2 regions of the Bacillus sp. K7 genome follow, and region 2 is predicted to be linked to the other one. Evidence: a T-box and tRNA genes for the amino acid it is inferred to sense, from the RefSeq annotation. Region 2 holds a T-box; the other holds one or more tRNA genes.
What was found. A T-box is a leader RNA that pairs with one kind of tRNA and senses whether it is charged. The one in region 2 lies ahead of ileS (isoleucine--tRNA ligase), so its partner is inferred to be a tRNA-Ile.
Positions count from the first base shown of each region.

Region 1: it encodes a tRNA-Ile, which carries the amino acid that the T-box ahead of ileS (isoleucine--tRNA ligase) is inferred to sense. The anticodon was not compared.

Region 1 is NZ_CP096406.1:2,860,129-2,871,672, forward strand. Features, by position in the region: gene M1D98_RS14605 (isochorismate synthase) at 1-5, opposite strand, end outside; gene M1D98_RS14610 (yteA family sporulation protein) at 295-1,014, shown strand; gene M1D98_RS14615 (TspO/MBR family protein) at 1,261-1,728, shown strand; gene glgP (glycogen phosphorylase GlgP) at 1,759-4,155, opposite strand; gene glgA (glycogen synthase GlgA) at 4,142-5,596, opposite strand; gene glgD (glucose-1-phosphate adenylyltransferase subunit GlgD) at 5,593-6,624, opposite strand; gene M1D98_RS14635 (glucose-1-phosphate adenylyltransferase) at 6,647-7,789, opposite strand; gene glgB (1,4-alpha-glucan branching enzyme) at 7,794-9,668, opposite strand; tRNA gene M1D98_RS14645 (tRNA-Glu) at 9,898-9,969, opposite strand; tRNA gene M1D98_RS14650 (tRNA-Ser) at 10,000-10,090, opposite strand; tRNA gene M1D98_RS14655 (tRNA-Asn) at 10,094-10,168, opposite strand; tRNA gene M1D98_RS14660 (tRNA-Ile) at 10,181-10,257, opposite strand; tRNA gene M1D98_RS14665 (tRNA-Gly) at 10,273-10,346, opposite strand; tRNA gene M1D98_RS14670 (tRNA-His) at 10,357-10,432, opposite strand; tRNA gene M1D98_RS14675 (tRNA-Phe) at 10,452-10,527, opposite strand; tRNA gene M1D98_RS14680 (tRNA-Asp) at 10,543-10,619, opposite strand; tRNA gene M1D98_RS14685 (tRNA-Met) at 10,686-10,762, opposite strand; tRNA gene M1D98_RS14690 (tRNA-Ser) at 10,780-10,872, opposite strand; tRNA gene M1D98_RS14695 (tRNA-Ile) at 10,879-10,955, opposite strand; tRNA gene M1D98_RS14700 (tRNA-Met) at 10,958-11,034, opposite strand; tRNA gene M1D98_RS14705 (tRNA-Ala) at 11,055-11,127, opposite strand; tRNA gene M1D98_RS14710 (tRNA-Pro) at 11,133-11,209, opposite strand; tRNA gene M1D98_RS14715 (tRNA-Arg) at 11,225-11,301, opposite strand; tRNA gene M1D98_RS14720 (tRNA-Leu) at 11,311-11,396, opposite strand; tRNA gene M1D98_RS14725 (tRNA-Gly) at 11,411-11,485, opposite strand; tRNA gene M1D98_RS14730 (tRNA-Leu) at 11,491-11,544, opposite strand, start outside.
Region 2 is NZ_CP096406.1:1,602,061-1,613,604, forward strand. Features, by position in the region: gene M1D98_RS08135 (acetylornithine deacetylase) at 1-734, shown strand, start outside; gene M1D98_RS08140 (YlmC/YmxH family sporulation protein) at 817-1,062, shown strand; gene pgeF (peptidoglycan editing factor PgeF) at 1,225-2,061, shown strand; gene M1D98_RS08150 (YggS family pyridoxal phosphate-dependent enzyme) at 2,068-2,760, shown strand; gene sepF (cell division protein SepF) at 2,757-3,212, shown strand; gene M1D98_RS08160 (YggT family protein) at 3,219-3,491, shown strand; gene M1D98_RS08165 (YlmH/Sll1252 family protein) at 3,552-4,325, shown strand; gene divIVA (septum site-determining protein DivIVA) at 4,419-4,913, shown strand; T-box leader at 4,976-5,202, shown strand; gene ileS (isoleucine--tRNA ligase) at 5,255-8,020, shown strand; gene ylyA (sporulation-related RNA polymerase-binding protein YlyA) at 8,165-8,539, shown strand; gene lspA (signal peptidase II) at 8,642-9,106, shown strand; gene M1D98_RS08190 (RluA family pseudouridine synthase) at 9,108-10,019, shown strand; gene pyrR (bifunctional pyrimidine operon transcriptional regulator/uracil phosphoribosyltransferase) at 10,202-10,747, shown strand; gene pyrP (uracil permease PyrP) at 10,922-11,544, shown strand, end outside.

The sequences.
Region 1 (11,544 bases), 1.3 Mb from region 2:
ACCATGAGACATTCCTCCATAATCCTTAAAATGCTTTTAATACCATACACCTGTGTCTCCTTTGTGTCAAACACAGATCATGCAGTCCAAATGGCCTGCCTTACCTATTATAAACCTAATTAGAGAAATGAAAAAGAAACAAACCTTAAATTTCTTTCTCCGCCGCTAGCAAAGGTTGTATCCGCTTACCATATAAGGGGAATTTCCTATATTCCTCCATCCGTCATTTATGAAAGTTCTCAGGCGATCTGTTCATACTAAAGGTATGCATCACAGAGAAACGAGGCGATTACAATGCTTACAAAAGACCAGCTTCAGCATTTGAAACATGAACTGGAACAAACAAAAGAAAATATCTTAAACCGCTTTAAAGACAATGACCATTTTCAGCTCAATTCAGCCTTTCCGTATGATTCAATGGGTGAACTTTCAGCTTATGACAACCACCCAGGAGATCATGCAACAGAACTTTATGAACGTGAAAAGGACATCGCTCTCGACTTGCATGAGCGAGAGCACCTCCGGGACATTGAGCATTCATTGAAGGCGATAGAAAACGGTACGTACGGTATTTGTGAAGTCAGCGGAAAGGAAATCCCATACGAACGTCTTGAAGCGCTTCCGACCGCCACGACGCTCGCAGAGTATTCGTCACAGGATGTCATTTCCAGAGATAGGCCGATCGAAGAAGAAACACCTTTCGGGCAATTTGAATTTGACGATGATGAAGAAATCAGGGCGCCATATGACAGTGAAGATTCCTACCAGGACGTCGAAAAATACGGAAACTCACAAACACCGCAGGATATGGAAAACCCGCCTCTCAGCTACGATGATATGACGATGAATGCCGAAGAAAATATCGGCAATACGGAATCATACGAAAATTTTATCGCGACAGATATCACAGGCAAAGAAATTACCGTCTATCAAAGCAGAGCCCATGAGCGTTATGAGGAAGAACTCGACGAAGAGGGAATCATGACAACATTCGGCGATCTTCACGCTGATTGAACCCCCTGTCATTGGGGGTTCTTTAACGTCTTCAGAAGAAACGATCCCGTTTATTGGTTGAAGGATCATTTTAGTATTATGATCTACGCACATACGAATTAAGAGCCCCATTCACTGCCGAACAAAGACAAGTATATGGACAAAATTTAAGCAGCTAATTTATTTCCCCCGTACATCGGGGGTTTGATCCTTATAAAATGATGGGTACGTATAAATGTAAAATAAATACATACGGAGGTTGCAAACATGAAGAAAATAATCGGCGCCATAGCGGTTTTTGTGATTACTTACGCGCTGTTTTCAGCCGCAGACTACCTGTTTCCGATTGACCAAGAATGGTACAATTCACTGAAAAAACCGGACTGGACGCCACCCGGGTCTGCGATCGGCATCATTTGGGCGATCCTGTTTGCCCTGATCTCCCTTTCAGCTGCCATTGTGTACGCCGCATTTTCATTTCTAGATGCGAAGCGCTTTTGGCTTATGCTTTTGATTAATTATGTGTTTAATCAGGCATTCAGCTATTTTCAATTTACCCAAAAGAATTTGCTGGCTGCGTCGATTGACAGCCTGCTCGTCGCGCTAACAGCATTCATATTAATGATTATAGTAAAAAAATACAGCAGAGCCGCAAGCTATCTTCTTTTGCCCTATGTTTTATGGAGTGCGTTTGCGACATTCTTATCCTTTACAATCTATTCGATGAATCTGTAAACCAAAAAAGCCGCTCCTACAGCGGCTTTTTCACATCATCGGGCGGATTCTCCAAATGTCTTTCGCATATTCGCGGATCGTGCGGTCGCTTGAGAAATATCCAGAATGGGCAATGTTTACAATCGAACGCCCAGACCATGTCCTCCGATCGCGATAATCAGCTTGAATACGCTCCTGCGCATCTGCATATGAGCTGAAATCCTTCAGCACAAAATACTCATCATTATGCGGAAGCAGCGAGTCATAAATCGATTCAAATTCATCTGCTTCCCCTTCAAAAAAACCGTTGATCAGCTGATCCGCCACCTGTCTGATTCTGCGGTCATGCTGATAATATTCCCTCGATCTATAGCCGCCGTTTTCCTGGTACGATAGAACGTCATCCGCCTTTAAACCGAATGTGTAAATACAATCAGGCCCCACCCGCTCAAGAATCTCAATATTTGCGCCGTCATGAGTGCCGATTGTCAAAGCCCCGTTCATCATAAACTTCATATTTCCTGTGCCTGACGCTTCCTTGCTCGCCGTTGAAATTTGTTCACTTATATCTGAAGCCGGAAAAATCCGCTCAGCCATAGACACTCTGTAATTTTCCAAAAAAACAATCTTGATCAGCTGTTTGACTTCCGGGTCATAGTTGACCTTTTCAGCGACAGAATGGATGAGCTTAATGATTTTCTTGGCATAATAATAGCTTGGTGAAGCCTTTGCTCCAAAAATAAAGGTTTGCGGGTAAATGGAAAATCCCGAGTCCTCTTTGAGCCGATTATACAAATACATAATATGAAGAACATTCAGCAGCTGCCGTTTATATGCATGAAGCCGTTTTACCTGAACGTCAAATATGCTGTCAGGGTCCACAACCACCCCCGCCGTACAAAAAATCAAATCAGCAAGCTCTTGTTTTTTCCTGCTTTTGTTGTTTTGAAACTGTTCAATAAAAGCTGGATCAAAAGCATACGGTTCTAATTGAAGCAGTGATTCCGGATCTTTGATCCATTGATTGCCGATCGCCTCCGTGATGATCGCAGACAAGCCGGGATTTGCTTTTAGCAGCCAGCGCCTGTGGGCAATTCCATTCGTCTTATTGTTAAAACGATTTGGAAACAGCAAATGAAAGTTGTGCATCTCCCTTTTCTTTAAAATATCGGAATGAATTTTGGCAACGCCGTTTACACTGTAGCTGCCCACTATGGCCAGGTGGGCCATTTTGACAACACCATGCGCCGTAATCGCCATGTCCTCTATTCTTTTCCAGTCCCCGGGATACTTTTCCCAGACCGCATGGCAAAACCTTTCATTGATCTCTTCGATAATCAGATACATTCGCGGAAGCAGCGGCTTAAACAAATGAATCGGCCATTTCTCCAGCGCTTCTGACAATGTCGTATGATTTGTATATGAAATCGTATGTACGGTGATATGCCAGGCCTCATCCCAGCTCATGTTCTCTTCATCGAGCAGAATCCGCATCAGCTCAGGCACTGCCAGCGCAGGATGCGTGTCATTAATATGAATGCTGATTTTTTTATGCAGCCCGGATAAAGATTTATTTGTTTTTCGGTAATTATTCACAATGCTTTTTAAGCTTGCGCAAACTAAAAAATACTGCTGCTTCAGCCGTAAAATTTTCCCCTCGTCATGAGTGTCGTCAGGATATAAAAATTCAGAAACAGCTTCTGTTTCCCGCTTATAAGACAAGATATTGCCGCCATGATAATGCGCATAGGGCTCGGCATTCCATAACCTCAACGTATTGACTGTCCCCGTTTCATAGCCAATAATCGGTATATCGTAAGGAACAGCGGTGACGATTGTAGCTTGCTCGTGACGAAAATGCAGACGCCCGTTTTGTTGTGTCACATGCACCTCGCCCCAAAATGGCACGTCAACAGCCTGATCCGCATTTCTCACTTCCCATACATTCCCATTTTTCAGCCATTGCTCAGGCAGCTCCACTTGATGGCCGTCAACAATTTTTTGCTCAAACAAGCCGTGCTTATAACGAATACCCATTCCATGTCCAGGCAGATTTAATGAAGCGAGAGAATCTAAAAAGCAAGCAGCCAAGCGCCCAAGCCCGCCATTGCCAAGACCTGCATCGCTCTCTATCTGAAGGATCTCCTCTAATTCGATGCCAATATCCTTTAAGCCTGCTTCCACAACATCACGAACGCCAAGATTCATTACATTTTGTTCAAGGAGCTGACCGAGCAGAAATTCGATTGACAAATAATATGTCTGTTTCCCGGAGTTGGACCTGCTTTTTTCATTCGTCTGGATCCAATTAGCGCTGATATACTCTCTGACCATATTGCCTAACGTTTTGTATTGATCCAGCTTGGCAGAGTCTTTAAAGCTTTTTCCACACGTCATTTCCAGACGCTTTAAAAATAAGGCTGCAAAACGTTCTTTACTCGAGAACATCCCGTCCACTCCTTGTCACATACTCGAAAATACGCTGATACTCTTTTGCTGAATGCTTCCAGCTGTAATCTGCATTCATTCCGGTCTTCATGATGCTCTTCCATACATCTTTTTGCGGATAAAACGACAGTGCCCTCTTGATTGTGAATTTGAGATCATGCGCATTGAAAGCGGAAAACGTAAAGCCATTGCCCGTTCTCTCTTCCTCCTGATAGGCACGGACTGTATCGTAAAGACCGCCCGTCTCCCTGACGATCGGAATGGCGCCATATTGGAGAGCAATGAGCTGCCCCAAGCCGCACGGCTCAAATTTCGACGGCATTAAAAATAAATCAGAGCCCGCGTAAATTTGATGGGCAAGCGCCTCATCAAATCCAATATACGCTCTGCACTTCTCATGAAAAGCAAATTCTGCATACCGGAAATAATCTTCAAATTCAAGCTCCCCCGTGCCCAGCACAATCAGCTGTATGTCATGTTCTTCAAGAAGTTCGTGCATAATCCTGCGGACAAGATCAAGTCCCTTTTGTTTCGTGAGCCTTGTCACCATGCTGATCAGCGGAATATCATTTCGCTCAGGTAGCCCCATCCGCCGCTGCAGCTGCGTTTTATTTTCTTCCTTGCATGTTAGGTGGTCTGCATCATAGTGCGCCTCTATATAGGGATCGTTTTTAGGATGATAAAACGTATCATCAATGCCGTTTAATATGCCGGTTATGTCATTTTCCCTATATTGCAAAACCCGCTCCAGCTGTTCACCGTAATACGGCGTCAATATTTCATTTCTGTAAGTGGGGCTTACAGTTGTCACATGATCAGCTGCAATGATGCCTGCCTTCATAAAATTAACGAATCCGTTGCATTCTAACCTTTCAAAATGAAAATGATCCATATCAAGCCCCAGCAAGTCATGTGTGACATCAGGTGGAAATATGCCTTGAAACTGGAGGTTGTGGATCGTGAGCACGCTTTTCATCTGTTCATAAAAAGGATGCGCTCTGTATTCCTCTTTTAGCAAATAATTGACCATCGCTGTATGCCAATCATGAGTATGAACAATATCGGCCTGAACATTCACGGCTTCAGCAGCTTCCAGCACAGCTCTTGAAAAAAAAGCAAACCGTTCACCATCATCATAATGCCCGTACAGCGAATCCCTCTTAAAATAATATTCATTGTCGATGAAGTAATAATTCACATCATCATCGGCCATATGTTCAATTCCGCAATATTGCTGGCGCCAGCCGACGGCCACTGTACATTCAGCTATTTTTCTCATGCGCTTCTTCCATCGTTCAGGTATTTGGCTGTATTTCGGCAGCATCACAGTTACTTCATTGCCTAATCGCGCAAGTGCCTTTGGCAGAGCACCTGCTACATCGGCAAGGCCTCCTGATTTAACAAACGGCGTACATTCTGATACAGCAAACAATATCTTCAAGAATTCATCAGCTCTCCTTGGACAAACCCTTTTCTTAATACCAGCGGCTGTTCGGCTGTTCCCGCAGCCTCAGTCGAATTGCCAATTTTAACGTCCTTATCAGAAATCACCTGCTCTAACAGACAATCCTCGCCAATCTGTGTTTTTTGCATAATAATGCAGTTTTTCAGCTTCGTTCCCTTTCCGACATGAATCCCCCTGAACAAAATGCAGTTTTCAACCTCTCCTTCAAGCACACAGCCGTTTGCCACCAAGGAATGTTTGACACTGCTGTGCTTTCCGTATTTCGTCGGCGGCTCATCCTTTACTTTTGTATAAATCGGCTGCTGCGGCAAAAACACCTGCTGCCAAAACCGAGGCTGAATGAGCTCCATACTGTGGGTATAATACTTTTCTACCGAATCAATGACAGCGGAATAACCTGAATATTCATACGGGCAAATGCTCAATGAGGAGGATTCTTTTTCGACAGCTTCATGAATGGTTTTATAGCCTTTTTCACTATGTCCGTAAATCAGATCCTGTAAAAGCGTTGTAGACATGATATAGATTTGCAGCGATTGGCCGTCCTGAAATACCTCGGTGACGTCGCAGCCAATCTCCATATGGCGTTTCAGCACATATTGAAATTGAATGTTGCATACGGTATGACTGTTGGAGATGACAGCATACTGTTGTGTGCTTCTGCGGAAGTAATCAAGATGGTCGGAAAACTGTCGAAAGGAACCGAATTCATCATATTCTTGGTGAAGGTGGGGCGACGGGAAAAAAAAGAGGCCATCCTTTTTCCGATGCAAATCCCATTCCTTGCCTGCTCCAAGATGATCCATAAGCGAACGATAGCGATACTTCGGAAAAATTGCGACACTCCTAATATCCGCATTCACCATGTTGGATAGCATAAAATCGATCAGGCGGTACCTTCCGGCAAAAGGAATCGCCCCCAGCGACCGCTGTGCCGTTAAATCCTGAAGAGAATGCTTATATGTGGTTTCATCTATAACACCTAACATTTGGTTATTGAACAATGGCTCTGCCTCCTCTTCAGTATTAGATCAATTCTTTTTCTACAAATTCCTCTGAAACGAGCAGCACCTCCTGAATGTCTTTTTCGGACCGAATCACTGCGCCATCTGGAAGCACCATGCCATTAGGAACAATGGCATTTTCAATCACTACATGCTCGCCGATCGTCACATCCGGCATAATAACCGACGATGCGACAGTCGCATGCTTACCGACAGTAACACCTTGAAAAAGAACGGAATGAGACACATTTCCATACACAACACAGCCTTCGTTCACAAGCGAATCATGAACCTGCGCGTCAGATGAAATAAATTGCGGAGGCTGATTCGGATTAACGGAGTAAATTTTCCATTTCCGTTCAAACAGCTTTAACTCCGAGTCTTCTTTTAACAGATCCATATTGGCTTCCCACAAACTCTGCACTGTTCCGACATCCTTCCAATATCCTTTGAACGGATAAGCAGATAGCTTCTTTTTCTCCTCTAAAAGCAAAGGAATAATGTCTTTGCCGAAGTCGTGGCTTGAATACGGGTTCCGGTCATCCATCTCGAGGTACTGTTTCAAAAGCGGCCAATTGAATATATAAATTCCCATTGAGGCGAGATTGCTCTTTGGGAATTGGGGCTTTTCATCGAAATGTGTAATCGTCCCATCTGCATTGGTCTTCATAATGCCGAACCGGCTTGCTTCCTCCCAGCTCACTTCAATAACAGAAATCGTTACATCCGCATTCTTTTCAATATGAAAATCAAGCATTTTGCCGTAGTCCATTTTGTAGATGTGATCTCCAGATAAAATCAGCACATACTCAGGATCATACTGTTTTAAATAATTGAGATTCTCATAAATGGCGCTTGCCGTCCCTTTATACCATTTGACCTCAGATGACTTGGCATAGGGAGGTAAAACCGTCACGCCGCCATTATATCTGTCAAGGTCCCATGCGCTGCCGATGCCAATATAGGAATTCAACTCGAGCGGCTGATATTGTGTTAAAATTCCCACTGTGTCAATACCAGAATTGGAACAGTTGCTGAGCGTAAAATCAATAATCCTGTATTTCCCCCCAAAAGATACAGCCGGTTTCGCCATATGTTTTGTTAAACCGTTGAGACGGCTGCCCTTCCCGCCGGCAAGGAGCATGGCCACACATTGTTTTTTCATGATTTCATCTCTCCTCTTTTTTAACCGCCCGTAAAATCGAAATGCCGTAAGGGGGGATGGTCATTGTGATATAACCCGGTTTATGATGTAAAGCTCCCTTTTTGGCCGCTAACGGCTTTTTGTTGATTTGCCCTGAGCCTCCATATGCTTCTCTGTCGCTGTTCAGGACCTCGATATATTGGGTAAGAAAAGGAACACCAACATCATATTGCTGATAGACCGCGGGTGTAAAATTACAAATGATGACAAGCGCCTCACCGTGCTTTTTGCCATAACGAATAAAAGAAAAGATCGATTGTTTGTCATTATGGACATCAATCCATTCAAACGACTGTGCACGATGGTCATGTTCATAAAGGATTTTGCTTTTTTGATAAAAGCGGAGAAGATCTTGCGTAAAAACGCTGGCTTTCCGATGCATGGGGAAGGAGTCCAAAAACCAATCAAGCTGCTCTGTGTCTTTCCATTCATCAAATTGTGCAAATTCTGAACCCATAAAAATCAATTTCTTACCGGGGTGAGCCGTCATATAACCGAGCAAAAGCCGATACTGGGCAAATTTCTGCCAATAGTCGCCAGGCATTTTATTAAGAATTGATTTTTTGCCGTAAACGACTTCATCATGTGAAAACGGCAATACAAAATGTTCACTAAACGCATACAATAATGAAAAAGAAATAAGCTGATGACAATACCGCCTTTCTTCTGGGGGCGTTTCCATGTATGTCAGAACGTCATTCATCCAGCCCATATTCCATTTAAAATGAAAACCGAGCCCTCCTTCCTCAGCGGCACTTGTCACGTGAGGCCATTCCGTCGAATCTTCCGCAATCATCATGACATGCGGATATGCCTCTCTCATTGTTTGATTAAGTTTTTGTAGAAATTCAACAGCATATGGATTCGGATGGCGTTCATCCTGATTTGGCCAATACAGGATGTTAGCCACTGCATCAACCCTAAGTCCATCTATATGATAGAGTTCCGCCCAGTACAACGCATTAGAAATTAAAAAACTATGAACTTCCGGTTTTCCCAGATCAAAGTTAGCTGTGCCCCATAGCCCGTTCTCCCGATCACGTTCATCTTGATATTCATAAAGAGGCTCTCCATCAAACATATAAAGGCCATGTGCATCTTTACAAAAATGTCCCGGAACCCAATCCAGAATGACTCCGATGTTCTCTTGATGGCATTCATCCACAAACTTCATCAGATCATGCGGCGTGCCAAACCTGCTTGTCGGGCTGTAATAACCCGTTCCTTGATATCCCCATGAACGATCATAAGGATGCTCATACACCGGAAGCAGTTCGATATGGGTAAACCCATGCTTTTTGATATAAGGAATAAGCGACTGGCTTAAATCTTTATAGGTATAATGCCTGCCATCAGAATGTTTCTTCCAAGACCCAAGATGCAGTTCATAAATAAAAATAGGTTTCTCATACAGCGTCATATCCTGTTGTTTCTTTTGCCATTTTTGGTCTTTCCATTTATATCCCGTCAGATTGTACGTAAGTGATGCTGTGTGAGGCCGGACTTCTGAATAAAAGGCGTATGGATCTGCTTTCAGCCTAATCTCACCGCTATGAGTCACGATTTCATATTTATATCGTTCCTGTTGCTCTAGACCTGGAATAAATAACGTCCAAATGCCGTTATCATTCACTCTATGCATCACATGCTGTTCTCCTGACCAGCTGTTAAAATCCCCAGCCACTCGAACTACTGACGCATGAGGCGCCCACACACAGAATTCATATCCGCTTTGGCTATTCAGCTCGCGATAATGCGAGCCAAATAGTTGATAGCTTCTATACAGACTGCCTTCGTGAAAAAGATAAACATCATGTGCTGACGGGCTGGCGGCGGCCATGTAATCATCCTTTCTGACATCATAGTTTTCATTTATAATATTTATTCGCAGAAATAAAAAAAAGCCCTTTCATGAAAGCGCTTATACTTATTGACATTTAACTTCTTTTTCCGAAGAAAAACAAAAGATATGGAGATTTTTGTTGGCTGTTTATAGAATAAGAACGAAATCTAAGGCATAACATGATGATAAAATAAAAAACCTTGCAGGATATGCAAGGTTTTTGGGATGACCCGTACGGGATTCGAACCCGTGTTACCGCCGTGAAAGGGCGGTGTCTTAACCGCTTGACCAACGGGCCGATGAGTGAAGACTTCCATTTTTCATTATATGGCGGAGAAGGAGGGATTTGAACCCTCGCGCCGCTTACACGACCTACACCCTTAGCAGGGGCGCCTCTTCAGCCACTTGAGTACTTCTCCATTTGGCTCCACAGGCAGGATTCGAACCTGCGACCGATCGGTTAACAGCCGATAGCTCTACCACTGAGCTACTGTGGAATATAAAAGTCATGGTGGGCCTGAATGGACTCGAACCATCGACCTCACGCTTATCAGGCGTGCGCTCTAACCAGCTGAGCTACAGGCCCATGACAATATAGAAATGGAGCGGGTGATGGGAATCGAACCCACGACATCAGCTTGGAAGGCTGAGGTTTTACCACTAAACTACACCCGCAATTTTTATTTGGGGCGATTGATGGGAATCGAACCCACGAATGCCAGAGCCACAATCTGGTGCGTTAACCACTTCGCCACAACCGCCAAAATATATATTGATAAATGGTGGCTCGGGACGGAATCGAACCGCCGACACACGGATTTTCAGTCCGTTGCTCTACCAACTGAGCTACCGAGCCTAAGTATTATTTAAATGGCGGTCCGGACGGGACTCGAACCCGCGACCTCCTGCGTGACAGGCAGGCATTCTAACCAACTGAACTACCGGACCATTTTAATAGTATGTGAATCTTTTTTATTGAGCCCTTCGGGCACTTTATTTTTCATTCGCATATTTTGGTTGCGGGGGCAGGATTTGAACCTGCGACCTTCGGGTTATGAGCCCGACGAGCTACCGAACTGCTCCACCCCGCGATGATTAAGAATAGATATGGCGGAGGAAGAGGGATTCGAACCCCCGCGGGCTTTGACACCCCTGTCGGTTTTCAAGACCGATCCCTTCAGCCAGACTTGGGTATTCCTCCGTATAGTGGTGGACCTTGTAGGACTCGAACCTACGACCGGACGGTTATGAGCCGTCTGCTCTAACCAACTGAGCTAAAGGTCCATTGGTAGCGGCGGAGGGGATCGAACCCCCGACCTCACGGGTATGAACCGTACGCTCTAGCCAGCTGAGCTACACCGCCAAATATTTATTGAAACCAAGTGGAGCCTAGCGGGATCGAACCGCTGACCTCCTGCGTGCAAAGCAGGCGCTCTCCCAGCTGAGCTAAGGCCCCAAGAATGGTCGGGAAGACAGGATTCGAACCTGCGACCCCATGGTCCCAAACCATGTGCTCTACCAAGCTGAGCTACTTCCCGATTTCATGTAGATCATGGCGCGCCCGAGAGGAGTCGAACCCCTAACCTTTTGATCCGTAGTCAAACGCTCTATCCAATTGAGCTACGGGCGCAAAACTTAATGCCGAGGGCCGGACTTGAACCGGCACGGTAGTCACCTACCGCAGGATTTTAAGTCCTGTGTGTCTGCCAATTCCACCACCCCGGCGTGGATGGTATAGTTGGAGCGGAAGACGGGATTCGAACCCGCGACCCCCACCTTGGCAAGGTGGTGTTCTACCACTGAACTACTTCCGCAGAAATGGTGCGGATGAAGGGACTTGAACCCCCACGTCTGTAAAGACACTAGAGCCTGA
Region 2 (11,544 bases):
ATATGCATATACAAGGCCAAGGCGGAGTCATTACAGGCTGGATTGAAATCAAAAGCAGTCAAACGTTTCATGATGCGACGAGGCGGAATATGATTCACGCAGGCGGGGGAACATTCGGAGCAAGCGCAATTGAAAAAATGGCAAAAATCATTGCGGGGCTCGGTGAACTAGAACGCCACTGGTCCATTATGAAAAGTTATCCCGGTTTTACACCAGGTACAAATACGATTAACCCGGCTGTCATAGAAGGCGGCAGACATGCGGCTTTTATAGCGGACGAGTGCCGGCTATGGATCACAGTCCATTTTTACCCAAACGAAACCCATGAACAAGTGGCAGCGGAAATAGAAGATTACATCAACCGCCTGAGTGACAGTGATATTTGGCTGAGGGAAAACCGCCCTGTTTTTAAGTGGGGAGGCTCTTCTATGATTGAAGACAGAGGAGAAATTTTCCCGGCACTGGAAGTTGACCCATACCACCCAGGCGTCTTAGCGCTTACGGCGTCTCATGAGGAGGTGAAACGGGAGCGTCCGGTTATGGACGTTTCTCAATCCGTTACAGACGGGGGGTGGCTGTATAATGCCGGCATACCAAGCGTAATCTACGGTCCTGGTGATCTGCACAATGCACACTCTGTGAACGAGGAGGTATCGATTGAGCAGCTGATAGATTACACAAAAATCATGCTTGATTTTATCATCAGGTGGTGCAGCGGTAAAAAAGAACAGTAACTACGAAAATTTCTTCTTGCTGACAAGGTTCAGCCCGCCCGTTCATATACTTGAAAAAAGGACGGAAAAAGGACGTGATGGAATGATCAGCATTTCTGAATTTCAGGTGAAGGATGTCGTTAATGTCTCAAACGGAAAAAAGCTGGGGAGCATTGGCGATATCGATATCAATGTGACCACAGGCAAAATTCAGGCAATCATACTGGGGGGAAATGGGAAAGTTCTCGGATTTTTTGGAAAAGAAGAGGAATTGGTCATTCCATGGCGAAATATAGTAAAAATCGGGGAAGATGTGATCTTGGTCCGATTAAGTGAGCCGCATGCATAACCTGTTTTGTATGCCGTTGATTGGTAAATGCCGGAAGCCTAGATTCTTTCGGCACATTTCATTTAGAAATATGCAAATCGGCGCTCAACGAATGCAGAAAGATGTGGTAAAATAAGTGGGAAATTCCGCTTTTTTTAATGTTTGTCGAAAGGTTGGATCACCATGAATACATATCACCCATTCAGTCTTACCACACCCTCGACACTCATGATACAAGACTGGACACAAGCGATTCAAAACGACAGAGAAGTCATCGCCGGGTTTACAACGAAAAACGGCGGTGTCAGCCAGAAGCCTTTTGAATCGTTAAATACAGGATTGCACGTTCATGACAAAGATGCAGATGTAGTTAAAAATCGTGAATATATTGCCGATATGTTTAATATTGATTTGCAGTCTTGGGTATTTGCTGATCAGACACACGATAATCGCGTCCAAAAAGTGACGCACAGTGATAGGGGAAAAGGCGCCCGTGAGTATCAGACAGCTTTAAAAGCAACAGACGGGCTCTATACAAATGAAAAGAATGTATTTTTGGCATTATGCTTTGCTGATTGTGTGCCTCTTTTCTTTTATGATCCGGTTACATCGCTTGTCGGGGTTGCCCATGCCGGGTGGAAAGGCACTGTCAAACAGATTGGCAGAGAAATGGTGAAGCAATGGGCCGAACAGGAAGGTTCAAATCCCTCAGATATTTATGCTGTGATTGGACCGTCTATCAGCGGAGCATGCTATACGGTAGACGATCGAGTCATGAATGCTGTCCGCGCATTGCCGGTTTCGGCAGAACGTGCCGTAAATCAGACGGGACAGGGACAATATCAGCTTGACTTGAAAGAACTGAACCGCCTCATACTGATCGACAGCGGTTTGGCAAATGAACAGATCTCTGTCAGCGGTTTATGCACGGAAAGTGAGCCGTCTCTTTTCTATTCACACCGCCGCGATCAGGGGAAAACTGGACGGATGATGTCCTTTATCGGAATGAAGGAGGCATAAAAGATCTTGCGTGTTGTTGATCATTTACGACATATAAACGAACGAATAAACGAAGCATGTAACAGATCGGGCCGCAGCTCCGATGAAGTTACGGTTATTGCAGTCACGAAATATGTATCGCCTGAAAGAGCACAGGAGGCAGTGGATGCGGGCATCACCTGCCTCGGAGAGAACCGGGACGCGGAACTGCTCCGCAAACAGGAAATCATAAAAGGGAATCCGGAATGGCATTTTATCGGCAGTCTGCAATCAAGAAAAGCAAAAGCCGTTGTCAATGCGGTTTCTTATATCCATTCCTTAGACCGGCTCTCATTAGCGAAAAAAATTGAAAAACGGGCTGAAGGTACTGTCAAGTGCTTTGTGCAGGTCAATACCTCTCTTGAGCCTTCTAAACACGGCATAAAAAAAGAGGAAGTCATTCCATTCATACAGGAGCTTTCCGGTTTTGGCCATATCGTTGTGGCCGGACTGATGACAATGGCTCCGCTGACTGATGATCAAGATCAGATCAGAAGCTGTTTCAAAGCGCTGAGAGAACTCCGTGACCAGGTTCAGGAGCTAAAACAGCCGAACGCTCCGTGTACAGAACTGTCGATGGGCATGTCAAATGATTTTGAAATTGCAATTGAAGAAGGGGCTACTTATATTAGAATCGGCTCATCGTTAGTCGGAAATGAAACAGGGGGTGTACAGCAATGAGTATGAAAAATAAACTGAAAAACTTTTTCTCAATGGAAGATGAAGAATACGAATATGAATATATTGAGACAGAGCGGGAATCTGACGGGGAGCAGGAGCAAAAAGAAAAGCCGGCTTACGCTGCCCAAAAACCTGCGGGCAAACAGAATGTAGTGAGCTTGCAAAGTGTTCAGAAATCCTCTAAAGTGGTGTTGAGTGAGCCGCGCGTTTATGCGGAGGCGCAGGAAATAGCAGACCATTTGAAAAACCGGCGGGCAGTTGTCGTCAATCTTCAGCGGATCCAGCATGACCAGGCTAAGCGAATTGTTGACTTTCTAAGCGGAACCGTTTATGCCATCGGCGGCGATATTCAAAGGATCGGCTCTGATATTTTTCTCTGCACGCCTGACAACGTAGACGTATCAGGCACAATTTCTGAGCTCATATCTGAAGACGAACATCAGAGGTGGTAAAGCGAGATGATCCTTTATCAAGTTTTTTCGGTTTTAAGCTTATTAATTACAATATACTCATTTGCCCTGATCATATATATTTTTATGTCATGGGTGCCGAGTACAAGAGAAACAGCGGTCGGGCGGTTTTTAGCCCAGATTTGTGAACCGTATCTCGAACCATTCAGAAAAATCATCCCGCCAATCGGAATGCTCGATATTTCACCGATTGTGGCTATTCTTGTGCTTCGGTTTGCGACAACCGGCTTGTGGGGGCTTTATCGCATGATTGCGTTTTAAAGTGACAGTTTGATAGGGGCTTGGCAGCAGCCAAGCCTCTTTACATAGAAGGGAAAGACGATGAGCGATATCTATCAGCACTTCAGAAAAGACGAGCGGGCCTTTATAGACCAGGCGCTCGAATGGAAAAGAATTGTCCAGGAACAGTACAGAATGAAGCTGACCGACTTTTTAGACCCTCGAGAGCAGGTCATCCTCTCTGCTGTTACGGGACAGGCCGATGTTGGACTTGCTTTTTCCGGAGGCTATGACAGAGCGGAGCGGAAACGGGCGATCCTGTATCCAGAGTACATCACTCCGGAAGAGTCGGATTTTGAATTGCAGGCATTTCACGTCCGGTACGCTGAAAAATTTGTCTCAGTAGATCACCGTGCTCTGCTTGGTGCATTGATGGGCATAGGCTTAAAGCGGCAAAAATTTGGTGATATCGTGTTTTCTGAGACGGCAGTGCAATTGATTGTCTCAGCCGATACCGCTGATTTTGTGGCGGCACAGCTGACCCAAGCAGGGAAAGCGGCGGTCAGCCTTGAGAAAATTGACTTGTCAGACCTTAACATTCCAGCAGTTGATGTCGAAATAAGAGATGACACGGTTTCTTCTTTAAGGCTTGACGCCGTCTGCGCCTCTATGAGCAGACAATCCCGCCAGAAATCACAGACGCTTGTAAAAAACGGCCTCGTGAAAGTGAACTGGAAGGTAGTTGAAGATCCTTCATACATAGTGGCAGAAGGGGACATGCTGTCTATCAGAAGCTTTGGCCGTTGCAGCTTAACAAAAATCGAAGGAAAAACCAAAAAAGACAAATGGAGAGTAACGTTTGAGCGACAAAAATAGTCGGTTTTTCAGTTTTTTTCTCCATCTGTGCAAAATTTGTTTTATAATGTGAACTAGATAACCGTACTGAAATGTAAAAATGGAGGTGGCATCATGCCATTAACGCCAAATGATATTCACAACAAGACGTTTACAAAAAGCTTTCGCGGATATGATGAAGATGAAGTAAATGAATTCCTAGCGCAAGTCAGAAAAGATTACGAAATTGTTCTCCGTAAGAAAACGGAGCTGGAAGCGAAAGTCAATGAACTTGATGAAAGAATCGGACACTTTGCCAATATTGAAGAAACGCTGAATAAATCGATTTTAGTTGCTCAAGAGGCGGCTGAAGACGTAAAACGCAATTCTCAAAAAGAAGCAAAGCTGATCGTTCGGGAAGCGGAGAAAAACGCTGATCGCATTATTAACGAATCTTTATCAAAATCAAGAAAAATCGCCATGGAAATTGAAGAGCTGAAAAAACAGTCTAAAGTATTCAGAACACGTTTCCAAATGCTGATTGAAGCTCAGCTCGATCTTCTGAAAAATGACGATTGGGATCATCTGCTTGAGTATGAAGTCGACGCAGTATTTGAGGAAAAGGAATAAATTCTCTGATTGCCTTGACATGTTCTTAGCTTGTCGAATATAATACGTTCATAAATTCAGATGAAAAGACGGTTGAAAGGGACAGTCATGTTTCCTTCAGGCTTTCATAGCGACCCGGAGATGGTGAGAGTCCGGGATGGCCGGAATCATGTAGATCAGCCCTTAAGTTTCCTTTCTGAACTATCAGTAGGTTAGGACGCTCATCACGTTACGATGCTCGAGAGGAAAAAGCGCCTGTTTGCTTTTTCTAAAAGGGTGGTACCGCGAGATAAGCTTTCTCGTCCCTTATGGGATGAGAGGGCTTTTTTTATTTTCTGAAAAAATGCAGTGGAGGAATGAAAATGGATTTTAAAGACACGCTCTTAATGCCGAAAACAGATTTCCCGATGCGAGGAAATTTGCCAAATCGTGAGCCTGATATGCAAAAGAAATGGGAAGAAGAGGATATCTACCGTCTTGTGCAAGAACGGACGAAAGACCGCCCGAAATTTGTTTTACATGACGGACCTCCGTATGCAAACGGCGATATCCATATGGGCCACGCGCTTAACAAGATTTTAAAGGACTTTATTGTCCGCTACAAATCAATGAGCGGCTACAACGCGCCGTATGTACCGGGCTGGGATACACACGGGTTGCCGATTGAAACAGCCCTTACAAAAAACAAAAAAGTCAACCGCAAAGAAATGTCTGTAGCGGAATTCCGCAAACTGTGCGAAGAGTACGCTTGGAAGCAAATCGAGGGCCAGCGTGAGCAGTTCAAGCGCCTTGGTGTCCGCGGTGATTGGGAAAACCCATATGTGACATTAAAACCGGAATACGAAGCGCAGCAAATCCGCGTTTTTGGTGAGATGGCAAAACGAGGCTACATTTATAAAGGTCTTAAACCGGTTAACTGGTCACCTTCAAGTGAGTCTGCGTTGGCTGAAGCCGAGATCGAATATCAAGACAAACGCTCTGCATCTATTTACGTTGCTTTCGGTGTGAAAGACGGAAAAGGCGTTCTGGACAGCGGCGAGCGCATCATCATTTGGACAACAACGCCTTGGACAATTCCGGCGAACCTCGGAATTTCGGTGCATCCTGACCTTGAGTACAGCGTGATTGCAGTAGGAGAAGACCGTTTTGTTGTAGCAAGTGCTTTAGTGGAAAATGTGGCGTCTGCATGTGGGTTTGATCAGTATGAAGTGACAAGAACGATCAAAGGGAAAGACCTTGAGAACATTGTCGCCGAACACCCGCTATATGGCAGAGACTCTCTTGTAATGCTTGGCGAACACGTAACAACTGATGCCGGAACAGGCTGTGTTCATACTGCGCCGGGACACGGGGAAGATGACTTTATCATCGGCCAAAAATACGGTCTGGATGTACTATGTCCGGTTGATGCAAAAGGTGTCATGACAAGCGAAGCGCCAGGCTTTGAAGGCATGTTCTATGATGATGCGAACAAAGCGATCACACAGCAGCTTGATGAAAAAGGCGCGCTTGTGAAGCTTGAATTCATTACCCACTCTTATCCGCACGATTGGAGAACAAAAAAACCAACCATTTTCAGAGCGACAGCGCAATGGTTTGCTTCAATTAAAGATTTCAGATCAGACCTGCTGGATGCCATTAAAGAAACCAAATGGGTCCCTGAATGGGGCGAGCAGCGTTTGCACAACATGGTTCGTGACCGCGGAGACTGGTGTATTTCCAGACAGCGTGCGTGGGGTGTGCCGATCCCGGTTTTCTATGCTGAAAACGGAGAACCGATTATTACAGATGAAACCATTGAACATGTTTCTGAATTGTTCAGACAGCACGGATCAAACATCTGGTTTGAAAAAGAAGCGAAGGATCTTCTTCCGGAAGGCTTTACGCATCCTGGCAGCCCGAACGGCACGTTCACAAAAGAACAGGACATCATGGATGTTTGGTTTGATTCAGGCTCTTCCCATCAAGCGGTGCTTGAAGAGCGTGAAGACCTCGTTCGACCGGCTGATTTATACCTTGAAGGATCTGACCAATATCGCGGCTGGTTTAACTCATCTCTTTCTACAGCGGTAGCCGTAACAGGAAAGGCGCCATATAAAGGTGTGCTCAGCCATGGTTTCGCACTGGATGGAGAAGGGCGCAAGATGAGTAAATCAATCGGTAACGTCGTTGTTCCAGCTAAAGTTATGAAACAGCTTGGTGCCGATATCTTGAGATTATGGGTGTCTTCAGTTGATTATCAGGCGGATGTTCGCGTGTCAGACGCAATCCTAAAGCAGGTTGCTGAAGTATACCGTAAAATCCGCAATACGTTCCGTTTCCTTCACGGCAACCTATTCGACTTTGATCCAAAAACGAATGCGGTGGCTGTCGAAGATCTTCGCGAAGTGGATCAGTATATGCTGATTAAGCTGAACAAATTGATTGACAAAGTGAAAAAAGCGTATGATGAGTATGAATTTGCAGTTGTGTACCACAGCATCCATAATTTCTGCACAATCGAATTGAGCTCATTCTATCTTGATTTCGCAAAAGATATTGTCTACATCGAGCATGCGGATCATCCGGACAGACGCAGCATGCAGACGGTATTCTATGAAACGCTTCTAGCATTAGTGAAGCTTTCAGCGCCTATCCTTCCTCATACCGCTGACGAATTATGGGCTCATTTAGCATTTGTTGAAGAGCAGAGCGTTCAGCTGACAGATATGCCGGAAACAATCGCGGTTCCAAACAGTGAAATGACAGAAGATAAATTTGACCGCTTTTTGACTTTCCGTGACGATGTGCTAAAAGCATTAGAAACTGCCCGGAATGAAAAAATTATCGGTAAATCATTGGAAGCGAACTTGAAACTGTATCCAAACAAAGAAAACCAAGAGCTCTTGGCTTCGATTAAAGAAAATCTTTCTCAGCTGTTTATTGTTTCTGAACTGACAATCAGCGAAGAAAATGAAGCGCCGAACGATGCGCAAAGCTTCGCGACAGGTAAAATCGCTGTCGAGAAAGCCGAAGGCGAAATGTGTGAAAGATCCCGAGTGATTTCAAAAGACGTGGGGGCAAATCCGAAATATCCTACACTTTCATTGCGAAACGCTGAAATCGTTGAAAAATACTATCAAAATTAATGAAAAATAGCCTGGCGTAAAAGCCGGGCTTTTTTTGTGCCAAGAGTGACATCGTTTAGAACGGCAGGAAAAATCTTATGGGCTTTAGATCATCATTCACAGGCAACAATATAGGTATTACGTTAAGAGCAGGAGTTGTGATGAATGAATGATCAACTGACCGCAATTTATACGGAACTTCTTCTAATGAAAGAAGAATTACAGTCGAGATTATTTGAGTATTCTTGCTTTCAGGCTTCAACAAGCCCGCAAGCAGCAATCAATCATAAACAAAAAGCAACTCTGGTCTATCACATTAAAGAAGAGCTTCAAGACGTTCTTCTCGCTTTGTCCAAAATCGAAAACGGCACATTCGGATATTGTGAAGAATCTGGGGCTCCCATTCCTCTTTCAAAGCTTGCTGTACTGCCGACAGCCCGTACAGCAAACGATTTTATTTATTCTGTCCAATTTGAAAAAAAAACGCTTCCGCTGTGGAAATCAACGGATATCGAATATGGACAGGCACTGTATGAATAACAGTGCCTGTCTGGTTTATATGCCTGATATATCTTTACTCCGGTGCTTTTTATTGATAAAATGCATAATGGATTAAAGTAACCGTAAACTGGAGGAACGTTTGTGCTGTATTATATCATTGCACTTCTTATTATTGCAGCCGATCAATTGACAAAATGGCTAGTCGTCAAGAACATGGAGCTTGGACAAAGCATTCCGATCATTGATCAGGTATTCTATATCACCTCCCATCGCAATACGGGTGCTGCATGGGGGATATTGGCCGGTCAGATGTGGTTTTTCTACCTCATTACAACCGCGGTTATTATTGGCATTGTTTATTACATACAGCGTTATACTAAAGGACAAAGGCTTCTTGGCGTAGCTCTCGGACTTATGCTTGGCGGTGCCATCGGCAACTTCATCGACAGGGTCTTCAGACAGGAAGTTGTGGATTTTATCCATGTCATCATTGTGGATTACAATTACCCGATTTTTAATATCGCGGACTCTTCACTATGTGTCGGCGTCATGCTTTTATTTATACAAATGCTGTTGGACAGCGGGAAAAAGAAAAAGGAGCAATAGCATGAATCAAATTGATATAACCGCCTCAGAAGAACAAAAAAGTGAGCGGATTGATAAATTTCTGGCATCGACTGAGAATGATTGGTCGAGAACCCAGGTGCAGCAATGGGTGAAAGACGGACAAATTGTCGTAAACGGAAGCCCCGTAAAATCCAATTATAAAATTCAGCCGGGTGATCAGGTGACTGTCACTGTACCTGAGCCAGAAGCGCTCGACGTGCTGGCAGAACCTATGGATCTTGATATTTATTATGAAGACCAGGATGTGCTGGTCGTCAATAAACCTCGCGGAATGGTTGTTCACCCAGCCCCCGGGCATCTTACGGGGACACTTGTAAACGGCCTTATGGCTCATTGCACGGATCTTTCCGGCATTAATGGCGTGATGCGTCCGGGGATTGTTCACAGAATCGATAAGGACACGTCCGGCTTATTGATGGTGGCGAAAAATGATATGGCGCATGAGTCACTCGTGAACCAATTGGTCAACAAAACGGTTACGCGTAAATATACGGCGGTTGTCCACGGGCTTATTTCTCACGATGACGGCACTATTGACGCGCCGATCGGCCGGGACAAGAAAGACCGTCAAAGCATGACTGTAGCGCGTGATGGCAAAAACGCCGTCACTCATTTTCATGTACTTGAGCGTTTTCAAGATTTTACGCTGGTGGAATGCCAGCTTGAAACAGGAAGAACGCACCAAATTCGTGTGCATATGAAATATATCGGATTTCCATTAGCGGGCGATCCAAAATACGGGCCCAGAAAAACGATTGATTTTAACGGCCAGGCCCTCCACGCCGGCATTTTAGGTTTTGATCATCCTCGCACCGGTGAATATGTCGAATTTGAAGCGCCGCTTCCGGACGATATGGCACAATTAATCGAAAGCCTCAGAAAAAACGATTGACAGGCTGTTTCTTTTCTGAAATAATAAACGAAGCTGAATAGATTCTTTAAAACAGTCCAGAGAGGCTGAGAAGGATAACGGATAGACGGGATGCGTGTGTTGGCGCGTACCTTGTCCTAAAACCCCTCTATGCTCTGGCAAGAGGGGTTTTTTCTTCTATATGAACTGTGAGGTGTCACACATTGAATCAAAAAGCTGTCATTCTCGACGAACAAGCAATCAGACGGGCGCTGACCAGAATTGCTCACGAAATGATCGAACGCAATAAAGGAATGAATAACTGCATCCTTGTTGGGATCAAGACAAGAGGAATTTACTTGGCGAAACGCCTTGCGGAACGAATCGAGCAGATTGAAGGAAGTCCTGTAACAGTCGGTGAAATTGATATTACTCTTTACAGAGACGATCTTTCCAAAAAAACGAGCAACGAGGAGCCGCTTGTGAAAGGTGCAGATATTCCGGTAGACATCAACGATCAAAAAGTTATTCTTGTTGATGATGTCCTATATACCGGAAGAACGGTCAGAGCAGGCATGGATGCACTCGTTGATGTAGGCAGACCTTCCTCCATTCAGCTGGCTGTGCTTGTTGACAGAGGGCACCGGGAGCTGCCGATCCGAGCGGATTATATCGGGAAAAACATCCCGACATCAAAGGCTGAAAAGGTAATGGTTCAGCTTCATGAGGTAGATCAAAACGATCTCGTGGCCATTTATGAAAATGAATAATAGATCACCTTTTTAAAGGCAATCCAGAGAGGTTGCAAAGAGGTACAAAAACAAAGTCCCGAGCGTATTCGGCAGGACTTTGTATGCCTCTTTGCGTAAAAATAGCAAAGAGGTTTTTTTATACAGTCATTGAGTCATCCTAATATAAAGTTAACAATCAGGGGGAAAATCATCATGAGTAAGAAAAAAGTAAATTTAGGAGTCAGGGATGTCCCGACACCTTTCTCGTGGGTTTCATTCAGCCTGCAGCATTTGTTTGCCATGTTTGGTTCAACGATTTTGGTTCCGAAGCTGGTCGGAATGAGTCCTGCAGTGGCATTGGTGACAAGCGGCATCGGGACACTGGCTTACCTTCTCATTACGAAAGGGCAAATTCCTGCGTATCTCGGTTCATCCTTCGCTTTTATTTCTCCGATCATACTGGTCAAAGCGACCGGCGGGCCGGGAGCGGCCATGGTCGGAGCGTTTCTTGCGGGGTTAGTGTATGGGCTGATTGCCTTATTGATCAGGCAGCTAGGAACAGGCTGGCTGATGAAGGTTCTCCCTCCTGTAGTCGTAGGCCCTGTTATTATCGTCATCGGGCTGGGGCTGGCAAGCACTGCGGTAAACATGGCGATGTACGCTGATCCGAACGCGAGTGAATTGGTCTACAGCTTAAAGCATTTTAGTGTCGCAGGGGTTACGCTGGCCATCACGATTATATGCGCAATTTACTTGCGAGGATTTTTAAGCCTGATACCGGTTCTGATTGGCATTATCGGCGGATACCTATTTGCCCTTACACAAGGGATTGTCAA